Regions from separate parts of the Brevibacillus sp. NPDC058079 genome, predicted to be linked through region 1. Evidence: predicted binding sites of a transcription regulator. Region 1 holds the regulator's gene; the other holds the start of a gene.
The links. The regulator Rex, encoded in region 1, represses fermentation and respiration genes when NADH is low (regulators of the CRP and FNR family bind a similar motif). The targets are predictions, from matches to a motif close to TTGTGAAATATTTCACAA.

Region 1 (7,962 bases):
TCAATCAGAAATGCAAACCGAGCTCGTACAGCCTTAAATGTACAGGAGAGCAGGAATATTTCCCATCGTTGCCGAATGTGAATGGGTGCGGATTGAATGTTTCCGCCCAGGTTACGAGGTGACAACGTTTGAATCGATTACTAGTTGTAGATTTTGAGACGACGGGAAGCCATCCACGCCAAGGTGACAGCATCATTCAGATTGGTGCCGTCGCGATCGATGACGGGCAGATTACCGAGAGTTTTTCCACCCTGATTCATCCGGGCCAGGATATTCCCCCGTTTATTACCCAATTAACAGGGATTACCAATGAAATGGTTGCAGATGCTCCTTCCTTGGAAGAAGTGTTCCCAGATTTCTTGCGTTTATTGGATGGACGAGCTTTTGTTGCACATAATGCAAGCTTTGATCTCCAATTTTTACAAGAAGCCCTGCTGAGCCAGGGCTATTATGCGTTTGACGGCTACGTGCTTGATACAGTGGAGCTTTCCCGCGTTCTTTTGCCGATGCAAAATAGCTACAGGCTCGGAGAACTGGCGTCTGAGCTGGAAATCGAACACGATAATCCCCATCAAGCAGATAGCGATGCCCTTGCAACAGCGCAGCTGTTTCTCCACTTGCTGGATATTTTAAAGAGACTGCCGCTCGTGACGATTCAGCGCCTGCAGATGCTCGTCTCTTCGTTTCGCTCTGATATCGAGGTTCTTTTACGTCAGATCGAGATGGAAAAGCTCATAGAGCTGCCAGAGCTGGATGGAACGCCAACCGAAACGGATTCCTCAGACATGTGGGATGTTTATCGCCAGCTGGCCCTTCGGAAGCGAGAAGAAAAATTAACAGCCTCGCTAAAACGTTCCCATGTCGATGCGACAGTGACCAAAGCGTTTGCTGACCAGCTCGAGGATGTTTTGGGCGAAAACGGGCACATGCAGGCGAAAATGTCGGGGTATCAACGCCGGGATGCTCAAGAAGCGATGATGCATGCGGTCTATGAGGCAATGGAGGATGGTGCCCATTTATTGGTAGAGGCAGGGACAGGTACGGGAAAATCATTAGCCTATCTCTTGCCGGGGATCATTTGGGCTCATCATAATCAGCAGCAGCTGGTGGTCAGTACCAACACCATTCAATTGCAGGAACAGCTATTCCATAAGGAAATCGCTACCTTGCAGGAGTCTCTGCCGTTCTCCTTTACAGCTTCGACGCTAAAAGGCAGAGGAAACTACTTGTGCTTGCGAAAATTTGAACAAGCCGTGGACGAGCCTGTAGAAGGAAGCAGCCAAGAAATGCGCTTGGTCAAAGGACAGATGCTGACGTGGCTCACGCAAACCGTAACCGGTGACGTGGAAGAGCTGAGCATGCCTCCGAGTGGCCAACTGCTGTGGCAACAGGTAAAAAGTGATACGAGCTCTTGTTTGAATCGGGCTTGTCCCTGGTTTAGTCGCTGTTACTATTTTCAGGCGAAGGAACGGGCTCGCGATGTCGATGTACTCATCGTTAATCACGCCCTTTTCATCAGCGACTTGCAAGCGGAAAACAGAATCCTCCCTCCGTATGAAGTTGCCATCGTCGATGAGGCCCATCATTTGGAGGATGCCGCGACACAGCATTTAGGCAAGCAGTTTTCAACCACGCAGCTTCTTTTCTTGTTAGATCGTGCATCGGTTGAAGAGAGTGGGGCAATTGCCCGCTTCGCAGAAGAGCTGCAAAGCTGGATGCCTGCGGTACAAGACGATGTTGCCGCAAAGCTTTTGGAGCTGAGAAAACAGTCCGCTGCCGTACGTGAGAAAGCGCAGCAATGGACACAGCTCTTGTATGTATGGGCATCTGATCGTGCGGAGGAGACGATGGACGCTGGACGTGAGACGGTACGTTATCGGATCGAATCGTTTGTAGGCAAACACGAGAAAATACGCAAAGTAACCAAAAAGCTGATTGAAGGGATGACCGCATACGCAGCGGGCATCGAGGAGCTTTTGCGAACGACTCCGCAAGAGGAAAAGCCTCCTTTTGCCGTACGCAGTCTACTGACAGATTTATTCGGTCTCATCAAAGACTGGCAAAACGTCGTGGAGCTGCTTCACTTCTTTTTGCTTGAGCAGGATGCGGAGTATGTATATTGGATGGAAGTAGAGTCCCGTACAGCTCGCAAGCAGGTTCATTTGTCAGCAGCACTCTTGAAGGTTGCCGACTCACTAGCAGAACCGCTTTTCGCGCAGAAGCGGAGTCTGATCTTGACATCAGCCACTCTGACGGTCAAAAACAGCTTCTCCTACATCAGAAGCCAGTTTGGTCTCGACCAACTGCCTGAGGAGCGCGTGCGTACCTTGTCACTGCCATCGCCGTTTCATTATGAAGAGCAGGGATTACTGTTGATTCCATCTGATTTCCCCGCACCAGGCAAAGAGAGTGACCACACGTATTTGGAGGCGGTCATTCAAGGGTGCGTGGATGTCGTACTGGCTTCGAAAGGAAGGACGCTGATCCTGTTTACCTCCCACTCGATGCTTCGACTTGTTTACCAAGCAATGAAGGAACGCCTTGCGGAGGCCCCAGAACCGTATACGTTATTCGGTCACGGGATTGATAGCAACAATCGGAGTAAGCTGGTGCGTCTGTTCCGAAGCATGGAGAGAAGTGTCCTGCTTGGGACGAGTAGCTTTTGGGAAGGTGTCGATATCCAGGGAGAATGGCTGAGCAGTTTAGTCATTGTTCGCCTCCCATTTGCTCCGCCAAATCATCCTGTCTATCAAGGAAGGGCAGAGCTTTTGAAGGCAGAAGGAAAAAACGCTTTTATGTCCTTGTCTCTTCCACAAGCTGTTCTGCAATTTAAACAAGGGGTGGGTCGATTGATTCGCCACCACTTGGATCGCGGGGTCGTGATCGTTCTTGACACGCGTGTGGTTGAGTCGAGATATGGACGCTCATTCCTACAATCTTTACCGCCATTTCAGATCGAAAGCGGTCCATGGCCAACACTGCGAGAGCGTATAGAGCCATTCCTTAGTATGCAATCCCTGTCAGATTCATAAAATGAAGCAATAGTCTCATAGGGATTAAGGTGATAAAATAAATGTTATGGAAAAAAGAGTGGCGTTGGTGGATTGTAGTTCTTAGTGCGATTTTCCTTTGCGCATGCTCGATTGATAGCCATTTGTATTTGCAAGAAGCAGCAGTGAAGATAGATGACCCATTTGAAACAGAGACAGAACAGGAATTTTCGGGTCTCATTATCACCTACTTGGCACTTCCACATGGTGAGAGTACGCTTTTGAGAATGCCAGGCGGCAAAACGATGCTGGTTGATACGGGTACGGCAGAAGATTGGCCCGTTCTCTCGGCGCGCTTGGCAGAGCTCAAGATCACACGGCTCGACTATGTAGTGTTGACGAACGACCAGCCTGAGCATATGGGAGGCTACGCTTCATTGAGCCAGCAAGTGCTTATAGATGCCGTCATTTTGCCCAAGCTGATCGCATCAACGATTCGTCATGTCGTGCTGCTTCGCTCCAACCAAAAGCAGATGGAAGCAGAGCAAGGACAAGTACTCACTCTTGACCAAGAAATCTCGATGGAAGTTTTGCTACCGGATGAACCGCTATTTTTATCGCCCCAGAACAATTCTCTCGTTTTTCGATTGACGCACGGACAATTGCGATTTTTATTTATGAGCGCCGTGAATGAAAAAGCAGAAGAGCGACTGTTGGAACGGCAAAAGGATAGACTGAAGGCGGAAGTTCTAAAGGTAGCCGGTCAGGGGAGCAATCAAGGCTCTTCGCAACCGTTTCTGACGCAAGTCGATCCTCAGGTCGCCATTATTCAGACAGGCCGATCGCGGGATCAAATGAAAGACGGTCAGACGGAAGTCATGGAGCGCCTGGGTGAGTCATGGGCCGAGACATACGTTACCAGCCACGACGGTTCCATTACCATTTTATCGAATGGAAAAGAATATCGGATTTTGAAGCAAAAGAATTAGGGGGGAAGACCGAACGTGGCAAAACACGAAAAGATTTCAGAAGCGGTCGTCCGTCGTTTGCCGATTTATCTGCGTTACCTCAGTTATTTGCAGCAAGTTGAGGTGACCACCGTTTCCTCCCAACAGATGGGCAAGAATCTAGATGTGAATCCTGCCCAAATCAGAAAAGATCTTGCAGCTTTTGGTGATTTTGGAAAAAAGGGAATCGGCTATGATGTCGATTATCTGGTAGAAAAAATCCGTGAAATTCTGAAGCTAACGGATGAAATCCGTGTCGCTTTGGTCGGAGCTGGGCATTTGGGCCATGCCATTAGTAACTACAACGCTTATTTGAAAGATAACATGCGGATTGCGGCCATCTTTGACAGTAATCCAGAGAAGCAGGGTAAAAAAGTCGCAGGTATACCGATCCAGCCTTTAGTAGAGCTGGAAGAAACGATCGTAAACAAGCAAATCAAGCTAGCGATTATTACGGTACCGGCACCTGCAGCGCAATCCGTATGTGATCAGTTGACTCAAGCGGGTATCAGGGGGATCTTGAATTTTGCCCCTACGACGATTCGCGCAGGAAAAGATGTTCGCATTCACTATGCGGATGTGACGTCCAACCTGCAAAGCTTGGCCTACTATTTGACGTAAGAATGGAGTGTATACTATGAAAAAGACGATCCTCATTCACGCAACAGTCATTACCGTTAACGATACGAATGAAGTCATTTACGATGGTGCCGTAGCATTCGAAGGCAACAAGATTACGTATGTGGGCCCAACTCCTGAAGACCTGTCGGAAGCGGGATACGATGAAGTCATCGATCAAAAAGGTGATTACATACTGCCTGGCTTAATCAACACGCATGGACATGCTGGTATGTCCCTGCTACGCGGTTATGCAGATGATTTGCCGTTGCAACAATGGCTTGAAGACAAAATGTGGCCATTGGAGGCGCAATTCACGGGCGACACAGTAAAATGGGGTACCCAATTGTCGCTTATCGAGATGATTCGTACCGGAACCACCACGTTTGTGGATATGTATGATCATATGGACGTCGTGGCGAAGGAAGTCGATGCAGCTGGAATGCGTGCTCGCCTTTGCCGCGGTATGATCGGTCTGTGCTCCGAAGAAGAACGTCAAACAAAGCTGAAAGACGCGACTCTATTTGCAAAAGAATGGCATAATCAGGCGGACGGGCGTATTACCGTCATGATGGCACCGCACGCGCCGTACACGTGCTCACCAGAATTTATTACCCAAATTATCGAAAAAGCCGATGAGCTTTCCTTGCCGCTTCATATCCATATGTCTGAAACTGCTTGGGAAGTCGGTCAAAACGAGAAGGACTACGGGCTGCGCCCAGTTGCTCATTTGGAAAAGCTGGGAATGTTCAATCGCCCAACACTCGTTGCGCACGCTGTTCACCTAACGGATGAAGAAATCGACATTTTGGCAAAATACAACGTGAGAGTTTCTCATAACGTAGTGAGCAACCTGAAGCTGGCAAGCGGTGTTGCGCCTGTTCCGAAAATGTTGGCAAAAGGTGTAAGCGTGTCACTGGGTACCGACAGCTCGGCAAGCAACAACAATTTGAATTTGTTTGAGGAATTGAAACTCGCTGCGATCCTGCACAAAGGTGTGAACAACGATCCAGTAGCCGTACCAGCAGAGGAAGCACTTCGCATGGCTACTCGTTATGGCGCAGAAGGGGTATTCCAAGAGGAAACGCTCGGAAGCATTGAAGTAGGCAAGCAAGCTGACTTGATCGTACTGGATAGCCACCAAGCCCATTTCCACCCGGCACACCAACCGATTTCACACGTGGTGTACGCAGCAAATGGACGCGATGTGAAAGATACGATTGTAGCGGGTAAATTCTTGATGCGTAATCATAAGCTGTTGACCATCGATGAGGAGCGCGCGATTTACGAAGCAAACCGCGTATTCCAAACGTTAAAACGGTAAAAGGCTCCTGTCAGGTGGGGGACAGGAGTAAGGCAGTGCAGGTGTAGGTAGGGGAATTGGATACTACGACGTTCCGTTGTTCGTTTTCGCCACAGCTTTTGTCAGGAGATGATGGCGAAAATGAAGAGTGGGTGTGTGCGACCATTGACGCAAGGGAGACGACAATCCTGCCCAGGAGACGCGGTATTCCTGTAACAGAAACCCAAGTATGTCAGGAGATGTGGTTTGTTGCGAAGATGTCACGCGCTCACCTCCTCGGGGTGTATATGTAGTATGACCGCCCGACCTTAAGCTATGATTAGCAACTTTTCCGTGTCGTTCTAAAACCTTCCCGTATAGCATAGGCTAAAGACAAAAATGGGACAGGGGGGACGACATGTACATCCGGCCCAAAATGCTGTGGTGGCTGATTCCTATCCTACTCGGTCTATTTCTGCTTGGGATTGTATTGGGGACAGCAAGTCGATCAGACAATACAGACGGCACAGATACTGCGTCTGCGGTCAGACAAACAGCAGGTACGGAGCAGACGGCCACGACGGTAGCGGAGCTTTTGGAGCAGATCACGAAGGACGAGGAACGCTCATTTCTGGTATACATGCAGGATCAGACCTTGCATGGGCGATATCAAAATGAGCAATTTCAGCTCACAGGAGAAATCGGTGGCCACCAGCTTGAAATAGCCAGAGAAGATGGGCAGCCCGTATCGGTACGAATTGATGGACAGATACAGGATCATGCCGCACTGCCGTATGCGATGTTCACCCCGTATGAGCACGCAGTATTGCTCAAGGGAGTTTTGCAATCGGTTAGTCCTGAACGCGTTGAAGATACTGCCGGGCAAGGCTGGAGTGGATATCGGATAGCGGTACCACCTGAGGAAGTCTCTTCGTTATTATCGATGTGGTTAGGTCCATCCTTCCCTATTCAGGATTTGACTTCGAACGTAACGAACGGAATGAAAGTCAATTACCAACTATGGTACGAATCAACTACGGGGCAGCTTCGCCAACTGGAGCTGGATTTGCAAATACAAACGGCAGTTGGAGTGAAGAGAGACCAGCTTCGATTCCGATTGTAATGTCAGCCACGTAAAGGAGTTACTTTGCTGTGTTAGTACGAATTATCCTATCAATCGTAGCCGTCATTTTACTTACGGGAGCTGGGTTCGCCTACCACCTGACGGCTTCTGTAGCAGGAGAGCGCAATCAATTTGAGGAAACCGTTCGTCAGTGGGTCCAGGATCGCACGACAATCACGGAGATTGAATCCATTGATGAATATCGAGGCAAGGAGAGCTACGCTGTCGTCATTGGGAAAAATAAGGCGGGTACACAGGTTGTAGCCTGGATGACAGATCAGAAAGTTAGCTTCGATCGAATGGATCTAGCTGTTCCCAAAAAGAATGTAGAAGAGGCGGTTTACAAGTCATTCCCACAATCGGAGATCACTCATTTGGTTCCTGGTCTCGAAAACGATAAGAAATTTTGGGAAGTCACTGTTAAAGACAAAGACGGTCGTTTTCACTATATTCACTATGATCTATTCACTGGTGCTCTGTTAACCTCATACGTGCTCGCGCCAACCTAATACGCTTACTTGACGACAGGCCTTTTCCTTATGGGAGAAGGCCTGTTTGGCATTCCATCCAACATCTGTATAAGAAATTGATATACTCGTGTGATATACTGGGGACGTTGCAGAGAGAGAAAACGAGAGCGATATTTATGGGGGGAGTAGCCGTGCAGTTGAAAAAGAGCGCAATTGGATTATCTTTGGTGGCAACCTTGGCACTCCTGTTCGGAGGATGGTTCTTGTATCAAAAGATGGAGATTGAGGAGCCAATCCGTGCAGAAATTGGACAAATGCAGTCCGCAACATTGGGCAACTTGGAGATCAGCAAAGATAAAATTCAAATAGATGTAACTGTTACAAAACCAGACGCGTTTCCAGCAGAATATCGCAATCTGCTAACGGAAACACAAAAGATCGCAGGGGAAAAAGAAGTGATCATTGACATAGA
Region 2 (7,962 bases), on a different contig from region 1:
TTTTGCGTAATGGGCAGTGCAAGCTCCGCTAAAATAGGCAGATCTACTTCGTGAATGAGCCAATCCAGTGTAGAATTGACTGTTCCTTCAATGGAGTTTTCCATCGGTACGACACCGTATGCCACTTCCTTTTTGGAAACAGCGTTTAGTACTTCAATAATACTTGGGTACGGAACGAAAGATAGCTTTTGTCCGAGCGACAATATCCGCGCTGCTTCTTCGGTAAACGTTCCACGCGGTCCTAGAAAAGCAAGTTTCTTCTCCATGGCTACTCCTATCCACTATGGTCTATCTCTGATGGATTTCTACCTGTACGCCATTTTCGTCCGGTTGCAAGATCATCACGCGGTACGAGATGTCGTGCCCTTTCATCACTCTGTCCACAAATGCACGCAGCTTCTCTAATTCTTCATCCGAAGAGAAAAAGCAGAGGATCGTCGGTCCAGCGCCGCTTAAAGCAGCCCCCAGTGCCCCGTGTTCAGTTGCTTTGTCCAGGATTTCGTTCAAGCCAGGTACAAGCTTTGCTCGATACGGCTGATGCAACCGATCCGACATTGCCCGCCCCATCAGGTCGAGTCTGCCTTGTGCCAGTGCAGCAACTAGCAAACTACTATGACCCACATTATATACAACATCCTCTCTGCTGTACACCTGTGGCAAGACGTTCCGCGCTTTTTCTGTCGAGAGCATAAATTCTGGGATCACGACGAGAGTTTGCAATCCCGCAGGGGCAGAAAACCGCACATAAGGAATGGGATCTCCTGGTACTTCGGGCATCGTCGCAACAATGATACCGCCAAACATCGAAGCTCCCGCATTATCCGGATGCCCTTCCAGGCGTGTTGCCTTTTCAAACAATTGCTCACGAGTAAATGGTTCGCCAGCGAGATGGTTGGCCGCTACAAGTGCACCTACAATCGCAGCTGCACTGCTCCCCAAGCCCCTCGTCAGGGGAGCGTCACTGGAAGCACGGATCGCGAGCTCAGGAATGGCGAGACCTGCTTCTTGAAACAATCTCGCCGCAACCTTGTACAGAAGATTGTTTTTGTCCGTCGGTGTTCCTTGTAGCTCCTTGCCCATCATCTCTACTGTCGTATGATCACTGATTTCCATTTCTACGACAGAATACAACTGGAAAGCCATTCCCAGCGCATCGAATCCCGGTCCCATATTCGCTGTCGTTGCCGGTATGGTTACTTTTACACGTCGCCCGTTCATGATACAAATTCTCTCCCACTTTGACGAACCAGCTCCATCACAGCTTCATGTGTCGCTGGAACAGAGCGCGGCTCTTCACCTACCAGCTTCAAAGCGATATTTGGATCTTTTAGTCCGTTTCCAGTCAGCACGCAAACGATCTGACTGCCGGGTTGAAGCCTTCCAGCCTCATGCAGCTTGATAATGCCAGCCAGCGATGCTGCCGAGGCAGGCTCACAAAACACCCCTTCACTCTTCGCCAGCAAATGATACGCATGCAAAATTTCTTCGTCCGTTACACTATCGACGAGACCGCTTGATTTCGAAATGCCATTCAAAGCACCATCCTTGCTCGCCGGGTTTCCAATGCGAATAGCAGTCGCAATCGTTTCAGGGTTGGCTACTGGTTCGCCATGAACCAATGGAGCTGCTCCCGCTGCCTGGAATCCATACATCTTAGGTAAGCGACTCGATTTTTTGGCTGCGAAATATTCCTCGAAGCCCTTCCAATATGCTGTAATGTTACCTGCGTTGCCAACTGGAATGGCCAAAATGTCAGGGGCGTCTGTCAGCGCATCGCACACTTCAAATGCCGCAGTCTTTTGTCCTTCGATCCGGTAAGGGTTCACGGAATTCACCAGTGTAATCGGCTCTTTCGCTGTGATTTCACGAACGATATCCAACGCTTCATCAAAATTACCGTCAATCGCGATGACTTCTGCACCATAGGCGATAGCCTGTGCCAGCTTGCCCAACGCGATATTGCCGTTCGGGATCAGGACGATACAACGCAATCCTGAGCGTGCTGCATACGCCGCAGCTGCTGCTGATGTATTCCCCGTCGAAGCGCACATGATTGTGTTGCTTCCCTCTTCTACCGCTTTGGCTACAGCCATGACCATCCCTCTATCTTTGAAAGAACCGGTCGGATTGAGCCCCTCATACTTGACATATAGCTCCACTCCCAATTGTTGGGAGAGGTTCGGGGCGTGGATCAGGGGAGTGTTTCCTTCATGCAAGCTGACCAGCGGAGTTTTTTCTGTGATCGGGAGAAATTCCCGGTAACGTGCCAGGATGCCAGACTGTCGATCAGAAGCCATTATTTGTCTCCCCCTTCTACACGATAGCAGCTCTGCACAGTTGATACGATATCCATCTGCTCCATGTAAGCCAGTACCGCATCCATATCACTTTTTGAGGACAGGTGTGTAACCATGATAATCTCCGCTTCACGTCCGTTGTTAAACGGTTGCTGGATGACCTGCTCAAGGGAAATATTTTTGTCTGCCAACATCTGCGTAATTTGAGCAAGTACACCGCGTTTATCGGCAACTACGATACGCAGGAAGTATTTCGAGAATTTTTCGCTGTCTTCTTTCAATACTTTTTCTTTGTATGGAGCAACCATTCCGCGTCCATTCACTCCTAGCTTTCTGTTTTTGACGACAGTGACCAGGTCAGACACAACGGCGGTAGCAGTCGGCAATTCACCTGCGCCCGGCCCGTAAAACATGGTCTCCCCTACTGCTTCCCCATGTACGTACACGGCATTAAAGACGCCATTTACGGAAGCGAGTGGATGGGATTTCGGAACCAGAGTTGGCTGCACACTTACCTCAATCGCCTCTTCGTCACGACGAGCAAGTCCGAGCAGCTTGATTTCATAGCCCAGTTGTTTGCCATAGGCGATATCTTCCTTGCTCACGGAACTGATCCCTTTTACGTCTACATCTTCTAGCTTCATCGGCACACGGAAGCCCAACGTTGCCAGAATCGCCATTTTGCGGGCGGCATCAAAGCCCTCTACATCGGAGGTTGGGTCCTGCTCCGCATAGCCCAGTGCTTGCGCTTCTTTCAATACCTCGCTATATTCTGCACCCTCTTGACTCATTTTGGTCATAATGTAATTGGTCGTCCCGTTGACAATCCCCATCATTTTCGCGATACGGTCTGAGGAGAACCCTTCTACTAATGCGCGCAAGATCGGTATTCCACCTGCCACGCTTGCCTCGTAGAAAACGTCACAGCCCTTTTCTTGCGCCTTCGCTAAAATTTCGGCCCCGTGCAACGCCATCAGATCTTTGTTGGCTGTTACTACGTGCTTGCCTCGTTCGAGGGCACCCAAAATGTATTCCTTTGCAGGGTGAATTCCACCAATTACTTCTACGATGACTTCAATTTCTGGATCATCCAAAAGACTAGCAGGGTCAGTGGTCAGCGCGCCCTCCATGGATATAATGTTGCGAGATTTTTCCGCATCCTTAACAAGAATACGGGAAATCTCAATACTGAGGCCTGTTTGCTTTTGCAAATCCTCCTGATGCGCTTGAATAATGCGTACTACACCAGTCCCGACTGTACCAAAACCCATTAATCCCAATTTAATGTTCTTCTTCTCCATGTCTCTCTCCCCTGCCTTTTCTTTGATTGTTTTTTAGCTTAGCCTCTACCGACGATCATCGCTTTGCGAACGCCCGGAATCAGCTGCAAGCTATCCAAAAACTCCGTGCTAGATACGCGAAGATTAGCCATATCGACTGACATGGATATGGTAGCAATCCCTTGAAGTGGTATCGTCTGATTGATGGTCAATACGTTTCCACCTTGATCTGCTACATATGTGAGCACTTTGGACAAGTAACCTGACATGTGATCCAAAGAGAAAGTAAACGTCATGATTTTTTCGCTCATCATCGCATTGAACGGAAAAACGCCATCCTTGTACTTATAAAAAGCACTGCGGCTCAGTCCTACCCGTTCAACCGCTTCATTCACGGTATCCACTTCGCCGGATTCCAGCATCTTCTTGGCTTCAATCGTTTTGGCAATCGATTCTGGCAGGATGTCAGATCGAATCAAGTAGAATTTTTCTTCCTTTTTCATGCGTTGTGTCCTCCTGAGAAAAACAGTTGTTTCTTCATAGAGGACATTATAACGGAAAGCATGTAATGTGACAATCCTTATCCGTCACTTTTTTTCATCGGATCATATTTGGTTTACTTTGATTACATGAGGGGGAGCTTCTTCGCGCACAATAATGCGTATCGTATGGAGGAGGTGAAAGGCAAATGGCCGGACGTGGAAAGTCAGATAAATCGGAGCGCCGTAACAATCACCCAGCGGGTAAGCCAAGCAGTCTCGAACAGTTTGGCAATGACATGCGGGGCAAAAAGATGGCTCAATCCCCAAACGTGATTGAAGATCCGAGCGGAAACGGATAAACAAGCACAAAAAACCCGGGACCTCATGATCCCGGGTTTTCCTGATTCGATTAGTATGCCAAAGAGGACAGACCGTTAATATGAGTCAAGTAGCGAACGTTACTCGCTTCTTTCATCAAAGTTGCTGGCAAGCCTTTCAGCTTCAGCTGGCTCGCACCGATTGTTCCGATCGCGTCTTTACGGCCCAGGCTACCCAATGTACCGGAGAATACCGGTTTGAAGGTATCCATTTTGGTGCCGTTGAAGTGTGCGAAGAGATTGTGTCCCACTACTTCACCCATTTGCCATGCCAGTTGCGCAGTTGGAGGGAATGGACGACCTTCTGGCCCCATTACGACCGCACTGTCACCTGCGAGGAATACATCAGGGTGAGAAGTGGATTGCAGGAATTCTGTAACAGTTGCACGCCCGCGGTTTACTTCCACGCCGCACTCAGCTACTACGCGATTTCCTTGTACGCCACCTGTCCATACCATTGTTTTGGTTTCAATGGTAGCGCCATCTTTCAGGCAAACCGTGGTTTCTTTCATTTCCGTTACAGGTACGCCTGTCAGGAACTGAACGCCGCGTTTTTCCAAGCTCGTTTTCGCACGCTCAACCAGGTCAGGAGCAAAACCAGCCAAAATGGATGGACCTGCTTCTACGCAGTAGATGGATACGTCTGCAAAGTCTACGCCGTGTTTGTGGCACAGATTTGGCAACATATCAGCGAATTCCCCAACCAGCTCGATACCTGTCAGACCGCCACCACCTACAACGAAGGTAGCATCTGCTTTATTTTTGCTCGTCTTGTATTCAATCACACGCTCTTCGAGGTGTGCACGCAGACGGTTTGCTTCTTCTACAGACTTCAGTGTGAAGCTGTACTCTTGCAGACCTGGGATTCCAAAGAATGCGGTTTCACTACCCAGCGCAATTACCAAAGCATCGTATTTGATGGACTCGCCGCTCGCCAATGTTACGCGTTGGGAATCGAGACCAATATTTTCTACCGAGTCTACTACAAGGTTAATCTCTTTGCCACGCAGCAATCTTTCCAGAGGGAGCGCCACGTTTTGTTCAGACAGGTTTCCTACTGCCAAGCGGTGCAGTTCCGTAATAATTTGGTGAGTAGGAAAACGGTTTACCACCGTGATCGACGCTTCTTCAGCCGTCATGTATTTACGTGCAGTCAATGCGCTGAGCAAACCGCCATAACCGCCGCCTAGAATCAGAATATGCTTCGCCATGCCCAATCCTCCGTCCATGTCTTACAATCAATAATAAAAAATACTAGCGTTTTTGTTGTTGACGTTCTGCTGATACTTCCAGGAATGCTTGTGCGAAACGCAATGTTTTTTGTACTTGCGGATCCTTGAGCATTTTGAGAATACCGAACAATCCGATAGTAGACTCTTCTACATGAACACGGTCATTGGCTTCAATGGCTGCTTGCGCAATACCTTTCGCTTTGTCAGAGATCGGTTTTACGAACTCTTCCATTCCGCCTTTGATGTCGTCGATCAACACATGATCATTTGCTACTGTTTGTACCAAATCATAGGTTTTGGTCAAAAGAGTTGTTAGTTCTGCCAATTTAGGCAGGTTCGCCACCAATACGTTCAGTGACTCTTGAATTTCTGGTTTCATCAACTGATCGAGTACATCTTGTTGCTGCGCTGGTGCCAGAGTTGCAGTGCTTGCTACTTCAGCAGCAGCTTGAGCTTGTTGCGTAGTTGTTTGAGACATAAAAAAAACGTCCTCCTTTGCTTTGGAATAGAGGCCTTTCATTCTCGATGCCTGTTCATACGAGTAACGGCCGCTATTCTCCCTGAAAATCCGGTAAAAAATCGTTTGTACCATTTTTCACAAAATAAAGCAGACAACGGATTCGAATAATCAAAAGTGAATGATTTCACATGTATTTATTCAGGAAAGCGTACACAACAAATCATGAAGTGAACAGGCTCGATTTAGAACTCTATGTACCCTACTATATACCTTCTTCACAGGAACATCAAAGGAAAAAAACCGCTTCCTTAGGAAGAAGCGGTAGTTGAGAGCTTTTTATAGTAATCTTTGATGAGTTCATGGTGCTTTTCATTGATATCCGTAAAGATTAATTCAATGATCGATTGCTTGTCTTGGAACGTTTTTTCCACGATTTTCGCCATCATGACGATCTCCTGCGCTTGCTTCGGTATCTTGAAAGACAAGTGGAGAAAATCGCCCTTCGACACATAACCGTCTGTACCCAATACAAGACGGGTAGGAGAGAATTTCAGCAACACTGCCTCGCCTTTTTCTTCGATCGGTCTAGCTCCCATCACCTTGTAAGGGACAGAAATACCGAGATCTGGAGAGATGGGATCCTGCTTGCGCTTTTGTGTAATTTCTACCCCTACACTAATCGGAATCATCCCTAAAAGCTTGATCGGCCAAACCGTTTGCTCCGAAACTACTTCCAAATCAATCGTATTCACTGCCGCATCCGTCTCCCAACGAATGCGTACAGTTGATCCGAGAAGCTCTGCTTTCGTTTCAGGCTTCACCTCATAGGAAACTACGAGATAATTGCCCTTTGCATGTTCAACCAAAACTTGGACAGGTGTCTTCACCTGCTTGGAGATGATTAGCGGCAGCGTCGCACCGCGTTGGAGTCGTTTATCCCCCATAAATGGGTTCAGTGATGGGATATCAATCATGGTTTTTGTCACTCCACAAAGTCAAACTCTAATTTGCCGATCCGAACGGTATCCCCGTCTTTTGCTCCTTGCTTACGCAGGGCCTCATCTACACCCATGCTGCGCATTTGTCTTGCAAAACGTTGGGCTGCATCATAACTGGTGAGGTTGGTCATGCGTACGAGCTTCTCGATTTTTTCGCCGCTAACAACAAATACATCGTTATCACGCGTAATCTCGAATTCGTCTGGTTCTTTTTCTGCACGGAAGACGACACGCTCTTCCACTTCCACAACTTCTTCAACAGTAGGCTTGTCCGGAATGGTCGCCAACATATCCCCGATTGCATACATCAATTCCTGTACGCCTTTGCGGGTTGCAGCAGAGATCTCGTACACCTTTACATCTGGAGCCTTTTCCTTGAAAGTACGCAGGTTTTCCGCTGCTTCTGGCAGTTCCATTTTGTTCGCGACTACAATTTGCGGACGATCTTCGAGCTTCAGGTTATACATAGTCAGCTCGCGGTTGATCTGCAAATAATCCTCGTATGGATCGCGTCCATCTACCGCTGCCATGTCAATCACATGGACGATCAAGCGCGTACGCTCTACGTGACGCAGGAATTGGTGACCAAGACCCACACCTTCATGCGCGCCTTCAATCAATCCTGGCAAGTCAGCCATTACGAAGCTCTGCTCGCCCAAGTCTACAACACCCAGATTCGGTGTCAGCGTCGTAAAGTGGTACGCCGCAATTTTTGGCTTCGCCGCTGTTACACTGGACAGCAACGTGGATTTTCCAACACTCGGATAACCAACCAAGCCCACATCTGCAATCAGCTTGAGCTCCATGACAATGTAACGCTCTTGACCTGGCTCTCC

Region 2: the regulator Rex is predicted to act here: its motif matches at 6,301-6,318, upstream of ACFVS2_RS10665 (helical membrane plugin domain-containing protein).

The regions. Positions count from the first base shown of each region.
Region 1 covers NZ_JBHVSO010000001.1:439,837-447,798, forward strand. Annotated here, with positions in the region: gene ACFVS2_RS02330 (tetratricopeptide repeat protein) at 1-37, shown strand, start outside; gene dinG (ATP-dependent DNA helicase DinG) at 129-3,032, shown strand; gene ACFVS2_RS02340 (ComEC/Rec2 family competence protein) at 3,074-3,979, shown strand; gene ACFVS2_RS02345 (redox-sensing transcriptional repressor Rex) at 3,995-4,618, shown strand; gene ACFVS2_RS02350 (amidohydrolase) at 4,635-5,939, shown strand; gene ACFVS2_RS02355 (hypothetical protein) at 6,003-6,182, opposite strand; gene ACFVS2_RS02360 (hypothetical protein) at 6,316-7,020, shown strand; gene ACFVS2_RS02365 (cell wall elongation regulator TseB-like domain-containing protein) at 7,050-7,529, shown strand; gene ACFVS2_RS02370 (hypothetical protein) at 7,682-7,962, shown strand, end outside.
Region 2 covers NZ_JBHVSO010000003.1:76,610-84,571, forward strand. Annotated here, with positions in the region: gene pheA (prephenate dehydratase) at 1-266, opposite strand, end outside; gene thrB (homoserine kinase) at 289-1,218, opposite strand; gene thrC (threonine synthase) at 1,215-2,297, opposite strand; gene ACFVS2_RS10645 (homoserine dehydrogenase) at 2,297-3,598, opposite strand; gene ACFVS2_RS10650 (ACT domain-containing protein) at 3,637-4,080, opposite strand; gene ACFVS2_RS10655 (hypothetical protein) at 4,266-4,418, shown strand; gene ACFVS2_RS10660 (NAD(P)/FAD-dependent oxidoreductase) at 4,469-5,647, opposite strand; gene ACFVS2_RS10665 (helical membrane plugin domain-containing protein) at 5,691-6,146, opposite strand; gene ACFVS2_RS10670 (PilZ domain-containing protein) at 6,437-7,102, opposite strand; gene obgE (GTPase ObgE) at 7,111-7,962, opposite strand, start outside.